DNA from 3 places in the Streptomyces sp. NPDC088725 genome. Region 2 is predicted to be linked to each of the others. Evidence: riboswitches for the same ligand, from Rfam matches in the RefSeq annotation. Region 2 holds a riboswitch; each other region holds the start of a gene.

Region 1 (4,741 bases), on a different contig from region 2:
ACGGCATCCTCGTGTGGAACGACTTCCCCAACGCCTGGGCCATGGACCCGCCGGACCACCAGGCCTTCAACGACCTCGCGCGGGACACCGTACGGCGCTACCGCGTCCACCCCAGTGTCGTCGTGTGGTGCGGCGCCAACGAGGGCAACCCACCGGAGGCGATCGACAGCGGGATGCGGGACGCGGTCCGGGCCGAGGCGCCCGACCTCTTCTACCAGAACAACTCCGCCGGGGGCATCGTCACCGGCGGTGGCCCGTACGGCTGGGTGGAGCCGGACAGTTACTTCTCCCCGGCCACGTACGGCAGCGGCAGCTTCGGCTTCCACACCGAGATCGGGATGCCCGTGGTCTCGACGGCCGAGAGCGTGCGGAACCTGGTCGGCGACGAGCCGGAATGGCCGATCGGCGGCGCCTGGTACTACCACGACTGGAGCACCCGGGGAAACCAGGCCCCGCAGAACTACCGGGCGGCCATCGAGACCCGTCTCGACACGGTGAAGGACTTGGACGACTTCGCGCGCAAGGCGCAGTTCGTGAACTACGAGAACACCCGCGCCATGTTCGAGGCGTGGAACGCGAACCTGTGGAACGACGCAAGCGCCCTGCTGCTCTGGATGTCCCACCCTGCGTGGCACAGCACGGTGTGGCAGACGTATGACTACGACTTCGACGTCAACGGTACCTATTACGGGGCCCGGAAGGCGTGCGAGGCCGTGCACGTCCAGGCGGAACCGGGGAGTTGGCAGGTCATCGCCGTCAACCACACGGCCGCGGCGATGAAGGGAGCGACGGTCACCGCGCGCTGCTACGACCTGGACGGACGGCAGCGCGGCACCGACCGGCGTACGAAGGTGGACGTCGCCTCCTCCACGACGACGAAGGCGTTCGCCGCCGACTGGACGAAGGACCTGCCCGACTTCCATCTGCTGCGGCTGACACTGGAGGACAGCCGGGGGAAGGTCCTGTCGGAGAACACGTACTGGCGCTACCGCTCGGCGGCCGACATGAAGGCGCTCAACAAGGCCAAGCAGGTGAAGGTGTCCGCCGCGCTCGGCAGGACGGCGAAGTCGGGCGCGCGGCGGACCCTGACCGCGACGGTCCACAACCGGGGCGCGGCGGTCGCGGCGATGGTCCGGCTGTCGCTCCTGGACGCCACCAGTGGCGAGCGGGTCCTGCCTACGCTGTACGGCGACAACTACCTGTGGCTGCTGCCCGGCGAGTCGCGGACGGTCACGCTGTCCTGGCCGGCCGACGCCCTGCCGTCGGGGCGGCCGGCGCTGCTGACGGAGGGGTACAACGCGGCGCGGACGGTGACCCGCGCGTAGGCCCTGTGTGAGATGTGGCTCCTTCTTCGGGCGGCCCGGCTCGACGCGCCCGGCGCGGTCATCGCCGCGCCGGGCGAGGCCGGCCGGACGGCCCGGCGGCCCCGATACGGGCGGCACAAGGGCCGTGTGCGGCCTTCCCGGCCGGGGAGGCCCGCTGCGGCACGGCAGTGACGGAGGGGTCCGACAGACCGCTGACAGAAAGGCCCACGCCACTACATCTGGGGGGTGACATATCCGTCGCCCCCCAGATGTATGCTCGTGCTCGCTGTCGACGCAGGGGAATCCGGTGCGAATCCGGAACTGTCCCGCAACGGTGTGATGCGGTGCGCTTTGTCGCGCTCTCCAGTCCGAAAACCTGCCGGCGGTGCGTCCGTTTCGACCGATCCGGGCGCCGAGACGTCCGGGCCCCGAGGCTGGGCCGGTGGACGACGCACGCTGTGCTGCCCATGTCCGGGTGGTACGGCCGCGCCGCGTCCCCGTTCCCCTCCCGACGGCCCAGAGCCGAGCGAGGGAGAGCCCCACATGACCATCGCGCCAGTCGATCCGGCTTCAGTCAGCGCCGAGACCGAGGAGCCCGGAACCGTACTGCTGCGGCTCCTGACGGATCTCACCGCCGACCTGCCCGACACCGACCCGGGAAAGGTCGCCGCCGCCGTGCTGCGCGGCCGTAACGCCCGGTCGGACGAGGCCGAATTGCGCGGGCTCGCCGTCGAGGCCGCCGCGGGGCTCATCTCCGAGGACCCGGCGTACTCCCGGCTCGCCGCCAGGCTGCTGACCCGGACCATCGCCGAGGAAGCCGCCGGGCAGGGCGCGGTGTCGTTCTCCGCATCCGTCGCCACCGGCCACCGCGAGGGCCTGATCGCCGACCGTACGGCCGGCTTCGTCACCCTGCACGCCGCCCGGCTCGACCAGCTGATCGACGAGGCCGCGAACGACCGCTTCGGCTACTTCGGTCTGCGGACGCTCTACAGCCGCTACCTCCTCAGGCACCCGATCACCCGGCTGGTGATCGAGACTCCGCAGCACTTCATGCTGCGCGTCGCCTCCGGGCTCGCCGAGGACGACAGCGTCCGCGCGCTGGACGAAGTCGCCGCGCTGTACGGGCTGATGAGCCGCCTGGACTACCTCCCCTCCTCCCCCACGCTCTTCAACTCCGGTACGCGTCACCCGCAGATGTCGTCCTGCTACCTGCTGGACTCTCCGCTGGACGAGCTGGACTCCATCTACGGCCGCTACCACGAGGTGGCCCGGCTCTCGAAGCACGCGGGCGGCATCGGGCTGTCGTACTCCCGCATCCGCTCCCGCGGTTCGCTGATCCGCGGCACGAACGGACACTCCAACGGCATCGTCCCGTTCCTGCGCACCCTCGACTCGTCGGTCGCGGCGGTCAACCAGGGCGGCCGGCGCAAGGGCGCCGCCTGTGTCTACCTGGAGACCTGGCACGCGGACCTGGAAGAGTTCCTCGAACTGCGGGACAACACCGGCGAGGAGGCCAGGCGTACGCACAACCTGAACCTCGCGCACTGGATCCCGGACGAGTTCATGCGCCGGGTCGAGTCGGACGGCGTCTGGTCGCTGTTCTCGCCCGCCGACGTGCCGGAGCTGGTGGACCTGTGGGGCGACGAGTTCGACGCCGCGTACCGCAAGGCCGAGCAGGACGGTCTGGCCCGGAAGACCATCCAGGCACGGGAGTTGTACGGGCGCATGATGCGTACGCTCGCCCAGACCGGCAACGGCTGGATGACCTTCAAGGACGCCTCGAACCGCACCGCCAACCAGACGGCCGAGCCGGGCCGTACCGTCCACTCGTCGAACCTCTGCACGGAGATCCTTGAGGTGACGGACGACGGCGAGACCGCCGTCTGCAACCTGGGTTCCGTCAACCTCGCTTCGTTCGTGCTGGATTCGGGCGAGATCGACTGGGAGCGGCTGGACGAGACCGTGGGGACGGCCGTCACCTTCCTCGACCGCGTCGTGGACATCAACTTCTACCCGACCGAGCAGGCCGGCCGCTCCAACGCGAAGTGGCGACCGGTGGGCCTGGGCGTGATGGGCCTCCAGGACGTCCTGTTCAAGAAGCGGCTGCCCTTCGACTCGCCGGAGGCCGCCGCGCTCTCCACCAGGATCTCCGAGCGGATCATGCTCGCCGCGTACGAGGCCTCCTGCGGCCTCGCCGAGCGCCACGGCCCGCTTCCGGCCTGGTCGCAGACGCGCGCTGCGCGCGGTGTGCTGCACCCCGACCACTACGACGTGCAGCTCAACTGGCCCGAGCGCTGGGACGCGTTGCGTACCCGCGTCGCCAAGAGCGGCATGCGCAACTCGCTGCTCCTCGCCATCGCGCCGACCGCGACGATCGCCTCCATCGCGGGCGTGTACGAGTGCATCGAACCGCAGGTCTCCAACCTCTTCAAGCGCGAGACGCTGTCCGGCGAGTTCCTTCAGGTGAACTCCTACCTGGTGGCGGAGCTGAAGCGGCTCGGTGTCTGGGACGCCCAGTCGCGTGAGGCGCTGCGCGAGTCCAACGGCTCGGTGGCAGGCTTCAGTTGGATCCCGGCGGAGGTACGCGAGCTGTACCGCACCGCGTGGGAGATCCCGCAGCGCGGCCTGATCGACATGGCAGCGGCCCGTACGCCGTTCCTCGACCAGAGCCAGTCGCTGAACCTGTTCCTGGAGACGCCGACCATCGGGAAGCTCAGCTCGATGTACGCGTACGCCTGGAAGAAGGGCCTCAAGACCACGTACTACCTGCGCTCGCGCCCGGCGACCCGTATCGCCCGCGCGGCCGGCGGCAGGGCCGCCGAGACCGCACCGGCCCCCGTGAGCGCCCCCGTACCCACGCAGGCCGCGTCCGCCGACGCGATCGCCTGCTCCCTGGAAAACCCCGAGTCCTGCGAGGCCTGCCAGTAATGACCGCGACACCCGAGACGACGCCCGACACGACCGGCACGGCCGTCGAGAAGAACCTGCTGGACCCGGGGTTCGAGCTGACCCTGCGCCCCATGCGCTACCCGGACTTCTACGAGCGTTTCCGCGACGCCATCAAGAACACCTGGACGGTCGAGGAGGTCGACCTCCACTCGGACGTGGCCGACCTCGCCAAGCTCAGCCCGGGCGAACAGCACATGATCGGCCGGCTGGTCGCGTTCTTCGCGACGGGCGACTCAATCGTGTCGAACAACCTGGTGCTGACGCTCTACAAGCACATCAACTCCCCCGAGGCGCGGCTGTATCTCTCCCGCCAGCTCTTCGAGGAGGCCGTGCACGTCCAGTTCTATCTGACGCTGCTCGACACGTACCTGCCCGACCCGGCGGACCGCGCGGCGGCCTTCGACGCGGTGGAGAACATCCCGTCCATCCGCGAGAAGGCGCAGTTCTGCTTCCGCTGGATCGACTCCGTCGAGAGCATCGACAGGCTG
Region 2 (4,741 bases):
AGTGGATGTCGTACACGCCGGGACCGGCCTCGCGGGGGTAGCCGTGTGCGGCGAGTTCGCGGGCGACCTGCATGTGGGAGCGGGCCGCTTCCAGGCTGATGACGTCGGCGTCGAGGTCGTCGATGGCCTGGACGATGTCGCCGAACTCGGCGTAGCACATGTGCGTGTGGATCTGGGTGGCCGGGCGGACACCGGCGGTGGTGAGGCGGAAGGACTCGGTGGCCCAGTCCAGGTACGCGGCGCGGTCGGCCGCGCGCAGGGGCAGGGTCTCGCGCAGGGCCGGTTCGTCGACCTGGATGACCGAAGTCCCCGCGGCCTCAAGGTCGTTCACCTCGTCGCGCAGGGCGAGGGCCACCTGCCTGGCGGTGTCGCCGAGCGGCTGGTCGTCGCGGACGAAGGACCAGGCCAGCATCGTGACGGGCCCGGTGAGCATGCCCTTGACCGGGCGGTCGGTGAGCGACTGCGCGTACGAGATCCAGCGCACCGTCATCGGCGCGGGCCGCGAGATGTCGCCGGCCAGGACCGGCGGGCGGACGTAACGGGTGCCGTACGACTGCACCCAGCCGTGCTGTGTGGCGAGGTAGCCGGTCAGCTGCTCGGCGAAGTACTGGACCATGTCGTTGCGTTCGGGCTCGCCGTGCACCAGCACGTCGATGCCCGTCGTCTCCTGGAAGGAGACGACCTCGCCGATCTCGGCCCTGATCCGCTCTTCGTAGCCGGCCGTGTCGATCCGGCCCGCGCGCAGGTCGGACCGGGCGGTGCGCAGCTCATCGGTCTGCGGGAACGATCCGATGGTGGTCGTCGGCAGCAGCGGCAGCCCGAGGTGGGCGCGCTGGGCGGCGGTGCGCTCGGCGTACGGCTGGGAGCGGCGGCCGTCGGCGTCGGTGACGGCCGCGGTCCTGGCGCGTACGGCGGGGTCGCGGGTGATCGGGGAGTTCTCGCGGGAGGTGAGGTCGGCGCGGTTGGCGGCGATCTCGGCGGCGATGGCGTCGGTGCCCTGGGCGAGACCCTTGGCGAGGGTGACGATCTCGGCCGTCTTCTGCCGGGCGAAGGCGAGCCAGCGCAGGATCCGCGGGTCGATGTCCCGTTCCAGAGCCGTGTCGAACGGGACGTGCAGCAGCGAGCAGGAGGCGGCGACATCGACCCGGTCGGCGAGGCCGAGCAGGGTGTCGAGGGTGGCCAGCGATTTCTCGTAGTCGTTGATCCAGATGTTGCGGCCGCCCACGACCCCCGCGACCAGCCGTTTGCCGGGAAGTCCGCCGATGGCGGCGAGGTCTTCGAGGTTGCCGGAGCCGTCGCTGAAGTCGAGCGCGAGGCCGTCGACCGGGGCCTTCGCCAGGACGGGCAGAGCCTCACCGAGCCGGTCGAAGTAGGAGGCGACGAGCAGTTTCGGACGGTCGGCCGGCCCGCCGAGGTCGCGATAGGCGCGCGCGGCCGCTTCCAGCTCGGCGGGCGCGCGGTCCTGGACCAGGGCGGGCTCGTCGAGCTGCACCCACTCCGCGCCGGCGGCACGCAGATCGGCGAGCACCTCGGCGTAGACGGGCAGGAGCCGGTCCAGCAGGGTGAGCGGTTCGAAGCCCTCCGCCACCCCGGGGGCGGGCTTGGCGAGCAGGAGGTACGTGACGGGGCCGACGAGCACCGGCCGGGCGGCGTGCCCGAGTGCGAGGGCCTGCGTCAGCTCGCCGACCTGCTTGGCGGAGCCGGCGGTGAAGACGGTGTCCGGGCCGAGTTCGGGGACCAGATAGTGGTAGTTGGTGTCGAACCACTTGGTCATCTCCAGCGGCGCGACGTCCTGGGTGCCGCGGGCCATCGCGAAGTACCCTTCCAGGGCGTCCGCCTCGACGGCCGCACGGTGCCGCCGGGGAACGGCGCCGACCATGACGCTGGTGTCCAGGACGTGGTCGTAGTACGAGAAGTCGCCGGTAGGTACCTCGTGGACACCGGCGTCCGCCAGTTCACGCCAGTTGGCCCGGCGCAGTTCTGCCGCGGTCTCCTGGAGCGCTTCGGCGGTGACCCGGCCCTTCCAGTACCCCTCGACGGCCTTCTTCAGTTCCCGGTGCGGACCCTGGCGGGGGTAGCCGTACACGGTGGCCTGTGCTGCCGCGGCTGCGGGCTTCGCTGTCACGGAAATCTCCTTCGCGAGATGACTCCTGAGGATCCCGGGGACGGGACACGGACGCGAAGGGATGACGAACCGGACGGATCTCACGCGCGTGCCGGCGTGCCTTCCGTCTGGTGTGTACGCCGACCCGCCCACGAGGTCACCGGGATATCCGCACGTGATCGGTCACGTGCGGGCAACGGGCAGGTCTTCGGACTCGCGGGCACACCTGCCGGGGCAGACACCTACTGGCCGTCGCTTCCCGGGTCCGCGGTGGACCCAGTGCGTATGACGGCGGTCGTTCCCACTCACCGCTGCGGGGCAGTCCCGGATTCCCACCGGGTTCCCTCTTACGACGCGCCTGCCTGGCGGACAGGAACGAACCAGCTGCACGCGCCAGGCTGAAGGCTGCGACGCTCTGTGCGCGCCACTGTTCACGCTCCGGAACGTGGCAGGGGACACCGGACCCGCCCGACAAGCGCGGTGAGAAGCGAGAAGCGGCCCGTGTCCCGTCCCTCACCGGCCAGGTGGCCGTACGTCAGGCCGGGCAGGGGCAGGCGGGTGCACGGCGTGGTGGCGTCCGGGGAGTCCGGGCCGTACAGCTGCTCGTACTCCTCGTTGGACATGATGACCGTATCCGCATCAGTACGGGGACTGGCGCTGCTGCTCTGGGCGAGGGGTGCGGCCATCAGAACGCAGACGGTCGCCAGTCCGGCGACGAGCCGACGGGTTACGCGCATGTACGGCCTCCAGGTACGTGGGACTCGCCGCACGCTATGACCGGCACGGCACCGCACCGCCGCACCACTCTGGGGCGTGGCCCGCATTCACCCGACCGTGTGAGGCGGCCGAACCGGCCCCCGTACGCGGGACACGTGGTTGACCGGGTGGCCCGCAGGCCGCACGGTTGGGTCATGGACCCTCTGAGAAGCGCCGAGTTCACGCCCGCGACGACCTATCTCAATACCTCCAGCTGCGGGTTGCTGCCCCGTCGCGCCGTGGACGCCGTACGGGCGCTGGCCGAGGAGAACGCGGCGGGAGGCCACGGAATCAGTTCCGAGTCCGTGGACGCGGCGCGTGCCGCCTTCGCCCGGCTCGTGGGCGTTTCCGCCGAGCGGGTCGCCGTGGGCTCGTCGGTTTCGACGCATGTCGGGCTGATCGCGGCCTCGTTGGAGGCCGGATCCGAAGTCGTCATACCCGAGGGCGACTTCAGCTCCGTGGCCGGTCCCTTCTCGGTCCGCGGGGATCTCAAGGTGCGGTACGTACCGCTGGACCGCCTCGCCGAGTCGGTCCGTCCGAGTACCTCGCTGGTGGCGTTCTCCGTGGTCCAGTCCGCGGACGGCCGGATCGCCGACCTGGACGCGGTAAGGGCCGCCGCGGCGGCGCACGGCGCCCGTACGCTGGCGGACGCCAGCCAGGCGGCGGGGTGGCTGCCGCTGGACGCGGGGGCGTACGACTACACCGTCACCGGCGCGTTCAAGTACCTGATGTGTCCGCGCGGTACGTCGTTCCTCACCGTGACGGAAGAGGCGCAGGAATCGGTGGTGCCGCTGTACGCGGCGTGGGCCGCCGCACAGGAGCCGATGAACAGCACGTACGGCCCTGTGGAGCAACTGGCCCGGTCGGCACGGCGGTTCGACGCGGCGCCGTCGTTCCTCTCGTACTGCGGCGCCGAACAGTCCCTGGCGCTCCTCGAAGAGATCGGCATCGACGCGATCCATGCCCATGACACCGCGCTCGCCGCCCGCTTCCGGGCCGGTCTTGCCGGGCTCGGTCATGAGCCGGTGCCGAGCGGGACCGCGATCGTCGCCGTGCGGGGGATGGGGGACCGCGCGGACGATCTGAGCCGCGCGCGGGTGTCCGTCTCCGCACGGGCGGGGTATCTGCGGGCCGCCTTCCACCTCTACAACTCCGCGGCCGACGTCGACCGCGCACTGGACGTGCTCGCCGGCTGAATCACGCCGCTTTCAGGCCGGGTTCAGCCGGAGCGCGGGCCGGCTTCCGGGCGGCGCCCAGCGGAAAGCGCTCACCGGACGGCGACAAAAGGAAAGCGGCAGACGACGGAAGCGGGGCCGGTGTCAGGACCGGCCCCGCTTGCCCGCGTACGCACCCGTCAGGTGTACGTACGGTGGTCAGTGCGTCAGTGCGTCAGTGCGTCAGTGCGTCAGTGCGTCAGCGCACCGGTGTGAAGTCCCGGGCCCCGATGAAGTCCGGGCGCGGCACGGGCGCGGCGAACGGCTGCTCCGCGCTGTTCTCCACGCTGTTGAAGACGATGAAGACGTTGCTGCGCGCGTACGGCGTGATGTTGTCGCCGGAGCCGTGCATGCAGTTGCAGTCGAACCACGTGGCCGAACCGGCCTTGCCCGTGAAGAGCTTGATGCCGTGCGCGTCGGCCATGGTGGTCAGCGCCTCGTCGGACGGCGTGCCCGCGTCCTGCATCTTCAGCGACTGCTTGTAGTTGTCCTTCGGCGTCTCACCGGCGCAGCCCAGGAAGTGCTTGTGCGACCCCGGCATGATCATCAGGCCGCCGTTGGTGTCGTAGTTCTCGGTCAGCGCGATCGAGACGGACACGGCCCGCATGTTCGGCAGGCCGTCCTCGGCGTGCCAGGTCTCGAAGTCCGAGTGCCAGTAGAACCCGGA
Region 3 (4,741 bases), on a different contig from region 2:
TCCGGCGGGCACGAAACCGCCGTTCAGCGCGAGGACCGCGTGGTCGATCTCGGCCGTCGTACCGGCCAGCCGCGGCACCACCTCGCGCGCCGCGAAGCCGAGGATGTCGGCGACGGCCCGCGGGTGTCCCTCCGCGACGCGGGCGACGGCGGCCGGGTCCCACTGCGCGTCCTCCATCGCCTGGACGAGCGCGCGGGCGCGCTCCTCCGTCTCGTCGGCGGCGGTGCGGGTGGCGGCCGACTCGTCGAGACCGAGCGCTTCCCGCAGCCCGGGGAGGTTGGTCGTACCGCCCCAGATCTGCCGGGCGCGCAGGATCGCGAGGACCAGATTGACGCGCGCCTCTCCGGTCGGCGCGCCGCCGAGCACATGCAGGCCGTCGCGGATCTGCGCGTCCTTGATCTCGCACAGCCAGCCGTCGATGTGCAGGATGAACTCGTCGAAGCCGTCGTCGTCCGGGCGGTCTTCGAGGCCCAGGTCGTGGTCGAGCTTGGCCGCCTGGATCAGCGTCCAGATCTGCGCGCGGATCGCGGGCAGCTTCGCCGGGTCCATGGAGGCGATCGCCGCGTGCTCGTCCAGAAGCTGTTCGAGGCGCGCGATGTCGCCGTACGACTCGGCGCGCGCCATCGGCGGTACGAGGTGGTCCACGAGCGTGGCGTGCACACGCCGCTTGGCCTGCGTGCCCTCGCCGGGGTCATTGACGAGGAAGGGGTAGATCAGCGGCAGGTCGCCGAGCGCCGCGTCCGGGGCGCAGGAGGCGGAAAGCCCCGCGTTCTTCCCCGGCAGCCACTCCAGATTGCCGTGCTTGCCGAGGTGGATCATGGCGTCGGCGCCGAACCCGCCGTCCTCGCGGGTCGCCTGGATCCAGCGGTACGCGGCCAGGTAGTGGTGCGAGGGCGGCAGATCGGGGTCGTGGTAGATCGCGATGGGGTTCTCGCCGAAGCCGCGCGGCGGCTGGATGAGGATCAGCAGATTGCCCCGGCGCAGCGCCGCCAGGACGATGTCGCCCTCGGGGTTGCGGCTGCGGTCCACGAACATCTCGCCGGGCGGCGGGCCCCAGTGCCGCTCGACCGACTCGCGCAGGTCGGCGGGGAGCTGCGCGTACCAGCGGCGGTAGTCGGCGGCCGGGATACGGACCGGATTACGGGCCAACTGCTCCTCGGTGAGCCACTCCTGATCGTGGCCGCCGGCCTCGATCAGGGCGTAGATCAGCTCGTCCCCGTCGCCCGACTCCAGGCCCGGGACCTCTTCCGTACCGAAGTCGTAGCCCTCCGCAAGGAGGCGGCGCAGCAGCGCGACGGCGCTCGCGGGGGTGTCGAGCCCCACCGCGTTACCGATCCGGGAGTGCTTGGTCGGGTACGCGGAGAGCACCAGGGCGAGGCGCTTGTCGGGGTTCGGGATGTGCCGCAGGCGGGCGTGGCGCACGGCGATCCCGCCGACGCGCGCGGCGCGCTCGGCGTCAGCGGCGTACGAGGGGAGGCCGTCCTCGTCGATCTCCTTGAAGGAGAACGGGACGGTGATGAGGCGGCCGTCGAACTCGGGCACGGCCACCTGGCCCGCCGCGTCCAGCGGCGAGAGCCCTTCGTCGTTCTCCTCCCAGTCGGCGCGCGAGCTGGTGAGGCACAGGGCCTGGAGGATCGGCACACCCAGGGCGGCGAGCGCGCCCGCGTCCCACGACTCGTCGTCACCGCCGGCCGACGCTTCGGCGGGCTTCGTGCCGCCCGCGGCGAGGACGGTGGTGACCAGTGCGTCGGCCGCGCCCAGCGCGTCCAACAACTCGGCCTCGGGGGCGCGCAGGGAGGCCACGTACAGCGGGAGGGCCCGGCCGCCCGCGTCCTCGATCGCCGAGCACAGGGCGTCCACGAACGCGGTGTTGCCGCTCATGTGATGCGCGCGGTAGTAGAGGACGGCGATCAGCGGCCCGGAGGCGTCGGCGCGCGCGGTGCGCTCCAGCGGGCCCCAGGTGGGCGCGGCGGCGGGCGGCTCGAAGCCGTGGCCGGTGAGGAGCACCGTGTCGGACAGGAAACGCGCCAGCTGTTCGAGGTTTGCGGGGCCTCCGTGTGCCAGATAGGCGTGCGCTTCCGCCGCGATGCCTATGGGGACGGTGGACGCCTCCATCAGCTGCGCGTCGGGGGCCTGTTCACCGGTGAGCACCACGACGGGCGTGCCGGAGGAGCCGTCGCCCAGGAGGTGATCGATGCCGTCCTGCCAGGCGCGCAGGCCGCCGAGGAGGCGTACGACCACGAGGTCGGCGCCGTCGAGCAGCGCGGGCAGGTCGTCGAGTGCGAGCCGGGACGGGTTGGCGAAGCGGTACGGCACCGGGCCCTGCGCCGCACGGGCGCTGAGCAGGTCGGTGTCGGACGTCGACAGGAGCAGGATCATGCGGCGTCTGGCCTTCCTCGGGGTCCGCGCCCCGGGCGGTGATGTGGGACGGCGGGAGTTCCTGACTCACCCGGCAGGTGCCGGGCTCACAGTGGCGGGACCGCGCCGGATTCTCACCGGCTTCCTCCCCGAGACGCCGTCGCTGGCGATGACGGACCTGTCGGACCGCCGTCTGCATAGTAGGTGCTGCAGGTCACGGGCGGGGAGGACGCCCGGAGGCTGCCCGCGGCGAGCTGCCGGAAACGGCCGTGGCGAGTGCTCGCCAGTCTGGTGGGAGGTCGAACGTACGTGGGTATGCTCGCCGCCATGTCACCCACTTCGCCAACGCCCGTGAACCGGGACGAAGCTCCCGTCCGCGAGCGCGGCGACGCCTGCCCCGGCGCGCTGCGGCTGCATGCCGCCGACGACGGCCGGCTGGCCCGACTGCGGCTGCCGGCCGGGGTGCTGACGTCCCGGCAGGCCCGGGTGCTCGCGGACGCGGCCGAGCGCCTGGGGGACGGGCGGCTGGACATCACCTCGCGCGGCAATGTGCAGCTGCGCGGCCTCGGCGAGAGCTGCGGGGGCGAGCTGGCCGCGCTGCTGCACGGCGCGGGCCTGCTGCCGTCGGAGGAGCACGAGCGGGTCCGCAATGTGGTGGCGTCGCCCCTGGCGGGCCTTGACGGTCGCGGGTTCGGCGAGGTGCAGGCGTGGGCGCGGGAGTTGGACGCGCTGCTGTGCGCGAGCCCGGAGGCGACGGCACTTTCCGGCCGGTTCCTGTTCGCGCTGGACGACGGCCGCGGGGATGTGGCGGGGCTGGGCGCGGATGTGACGTTGCTCGCACGGAGCGCGGGGACGGCGGAGTTGCGTACCGGGGCGAATCGCCCGGGTCTGCGGGTGTCCGCGGCCGACGCACCGCGCGCGGCGCTGCTGGCGGCGGAGACGTTTCTCACGGTGGCGGCGGCGTGCGGGACCGGCGCGTGGCGGGTGCGGGAGCTTCCTGCGGGGTCCGGGTTCACGGACGGGGCCGGGTTCACGGACGGGGCAGGGTTCACGGACGGGTCCGGGTTCACGGACGGGTCCGGGTTCACGGACGGGTCCGGGGGCGGCTTGGAGGCCGCGATCGCGTCCGCGTTGGCCGGGGCGGGGATCGCGGCGGAGTCCGTACCGCCGGACCGCGAACGTGAAACGGACTCGGAAGGCGGCCCGGAAACCGGCCTGGAGGACGGCCCGGAGGCAGGCGGTCCCGCTCCGGGGCTGGTCCACTCCCCCGACGGCCGGACGGCGGCCCTTTCCGTCTACGCGCCGCTGGGGCGGCTGAGCGTGGCGCAGTGGCGGATGCTCGCCATGGAGGACGCCACGCTTCGGGTGACTCCGTGGCGCGGGGTGATCGTCCTCGTTCCCGGCCTGGACCCCGGCGCGGCCCGCGACCTGCTGGACCGGTTCCGTACGGCCGGCCTGGTCACCGCCCCCGACTCCGTCTGGCAAGGTGTCGGCGCCTGCACGGGACGGCCGGGGTGCGCGAAGTCGCTCTCGGACGTACGGGCGGACGCGGCGGCGGTGTCGTCGGACGTGCCGTCGGCGGGCGGACCGGTAGGGCTGCTGCCCGTCTACTGGTCGGGCTGCGAACGGCGCTGCGGCCGTCCCCAGGGGGATCATGTCGACGTGGTCGCGACGGGCGAGGGGGGCTACGAGATATCCGTACGGGGTGTACGGGCCGTACGGGGATCGGCGCCCATCGCGCGCACCCACACACGAACAGAACTCGCCGACGCGGTCGCGACGGCACGGACCACCACGATGACGAGATGAGCGAGACCTCAGTGTCCACAGCGTTCGAGTACGAGAAGGACGGTGCGTCGATCTACCGCCAGTCCTTCGCCACCATCCGTGCGGAGGCGGACCTCTCCGGCCTGCCCGCAGACGTCTCGCAGGTCGCGGTCCGCATGATCCACGCCTGCGGCATGGTCGACCTCGTGCGCGACCTCGGTTTCACCACCGGTGTGGTGGCCCGCGCCCGCGAGGCCCTGCGCGCCGGCGCGCCGATCCTGTGCGATGTCGCCATGGTCGCCAGCGGTGTGACCCGCAAGCGGCTGCCCGCGGACAACGAGGTCATATGCACCCTCTCCGACCCTTCGGTGCCCGCGCTGGCCGCCGAGATGGGAACGACCCGCAGCGCGGCCGCCCTTGAGCTGTGGCGCGAGCGGATGGGCGGCGCGGTGGTCGCCGTGGGCAACGCGCCGACCGCTCTCTTCCGCCTGCTGGAAATGATCGAGGACGGCGCCCCGCGCCCGGCGGCCATCATCGGCGTGCCGGTCGGTTTCATCGGCGCCGCCGAGTCCAAGGACGCGCTGGCCGCGCACCCCGCCGCCCTCGACCACCTGGT

The links. A riboswitch is a leader RNA that binds a small molecule or an ion and turns the genes downstream of it on or off. The one in region 2 is predicted to bind cobalamin.
Region 1: it holds a riboswitch for cobalamin, as region 2 does, so the genes downstream of both, ACIP6N_RS27730 (ribonucleoside-diphosphate reductase subunit alpha) here and metE (5-methyltetrahydropteroyltriglutamate--homocysteine S-methyltransferase) in region 2, are expected to answer to the same signal.
Region 3: it holds a riboswitch for cobalamin, as region 2 does, so the genes downstream of both, cobN (cobaltochelatase subunit CobN) here and metE (5-methyltetrahydropteroyltriglutamate--homocysteine S-methyltransferase) in region 2, are expected to answer to the same signal.

Annotation. Positions count from the first base shown of each region.
Region 1 is NZ_JBIVLO010000014.1:67,155-71,895, forward strand. It holds gene ACIP6N_RS27725 (discoidin domain-containing protein) at 1-1,325, shown strand, start outside; cobalamin riboswitch at 1,565-1,703, shown strand; gene ACIP6N_RS27730 (ribonucleoside-diphosphate reductase subunit alpha) at 1,848-4,232, shown strand; gene ACIP6N_RS27735 (ribonucleotide-diphosphate reductase subunit beta) at 4,232-4,741, shown strand, end outside.
Region 2 is NZ_JBIVLO010000002.1:74,840-79,580, reverse strand. It holds gene metE (5-methyltetrahydropteroyltriglutamate--homocysteine S-methyltransferase) at 1-2,125, opposite strand, end outside; cobalamin riboswitch at 2,286-2,485, opposite strand; gene ACIP6N_RS04250 (hypothetical protein) at 2,536-2,841, opposite strand; gene ACIP6N_RS04245 (aminotransferase class V-fold PLP-dependent enzyme) at 3,016-4,056, shown strand; gene thpD (ectoine hydroxylase) at 4,274-4,741, opposite strand, start outside.
Region 3 is NZ_JBIVLO010000003.1:628,058-632,798, forward strand. It holds gene cobN (cobaltochelatase subunit CobN) at 1-2,379, opposite strand, end outside; cobalamin riboswitch at 2,412-2,535, opposite strand; gene ACIP6N_RS09970 (cobalamin biosynthesis protein CobG) at 2,686-4,167, shown strand; gene ACIP6N_RS09975 (precorrin-8X methylmutase) at 4,164-4,741, shown strand, end outside.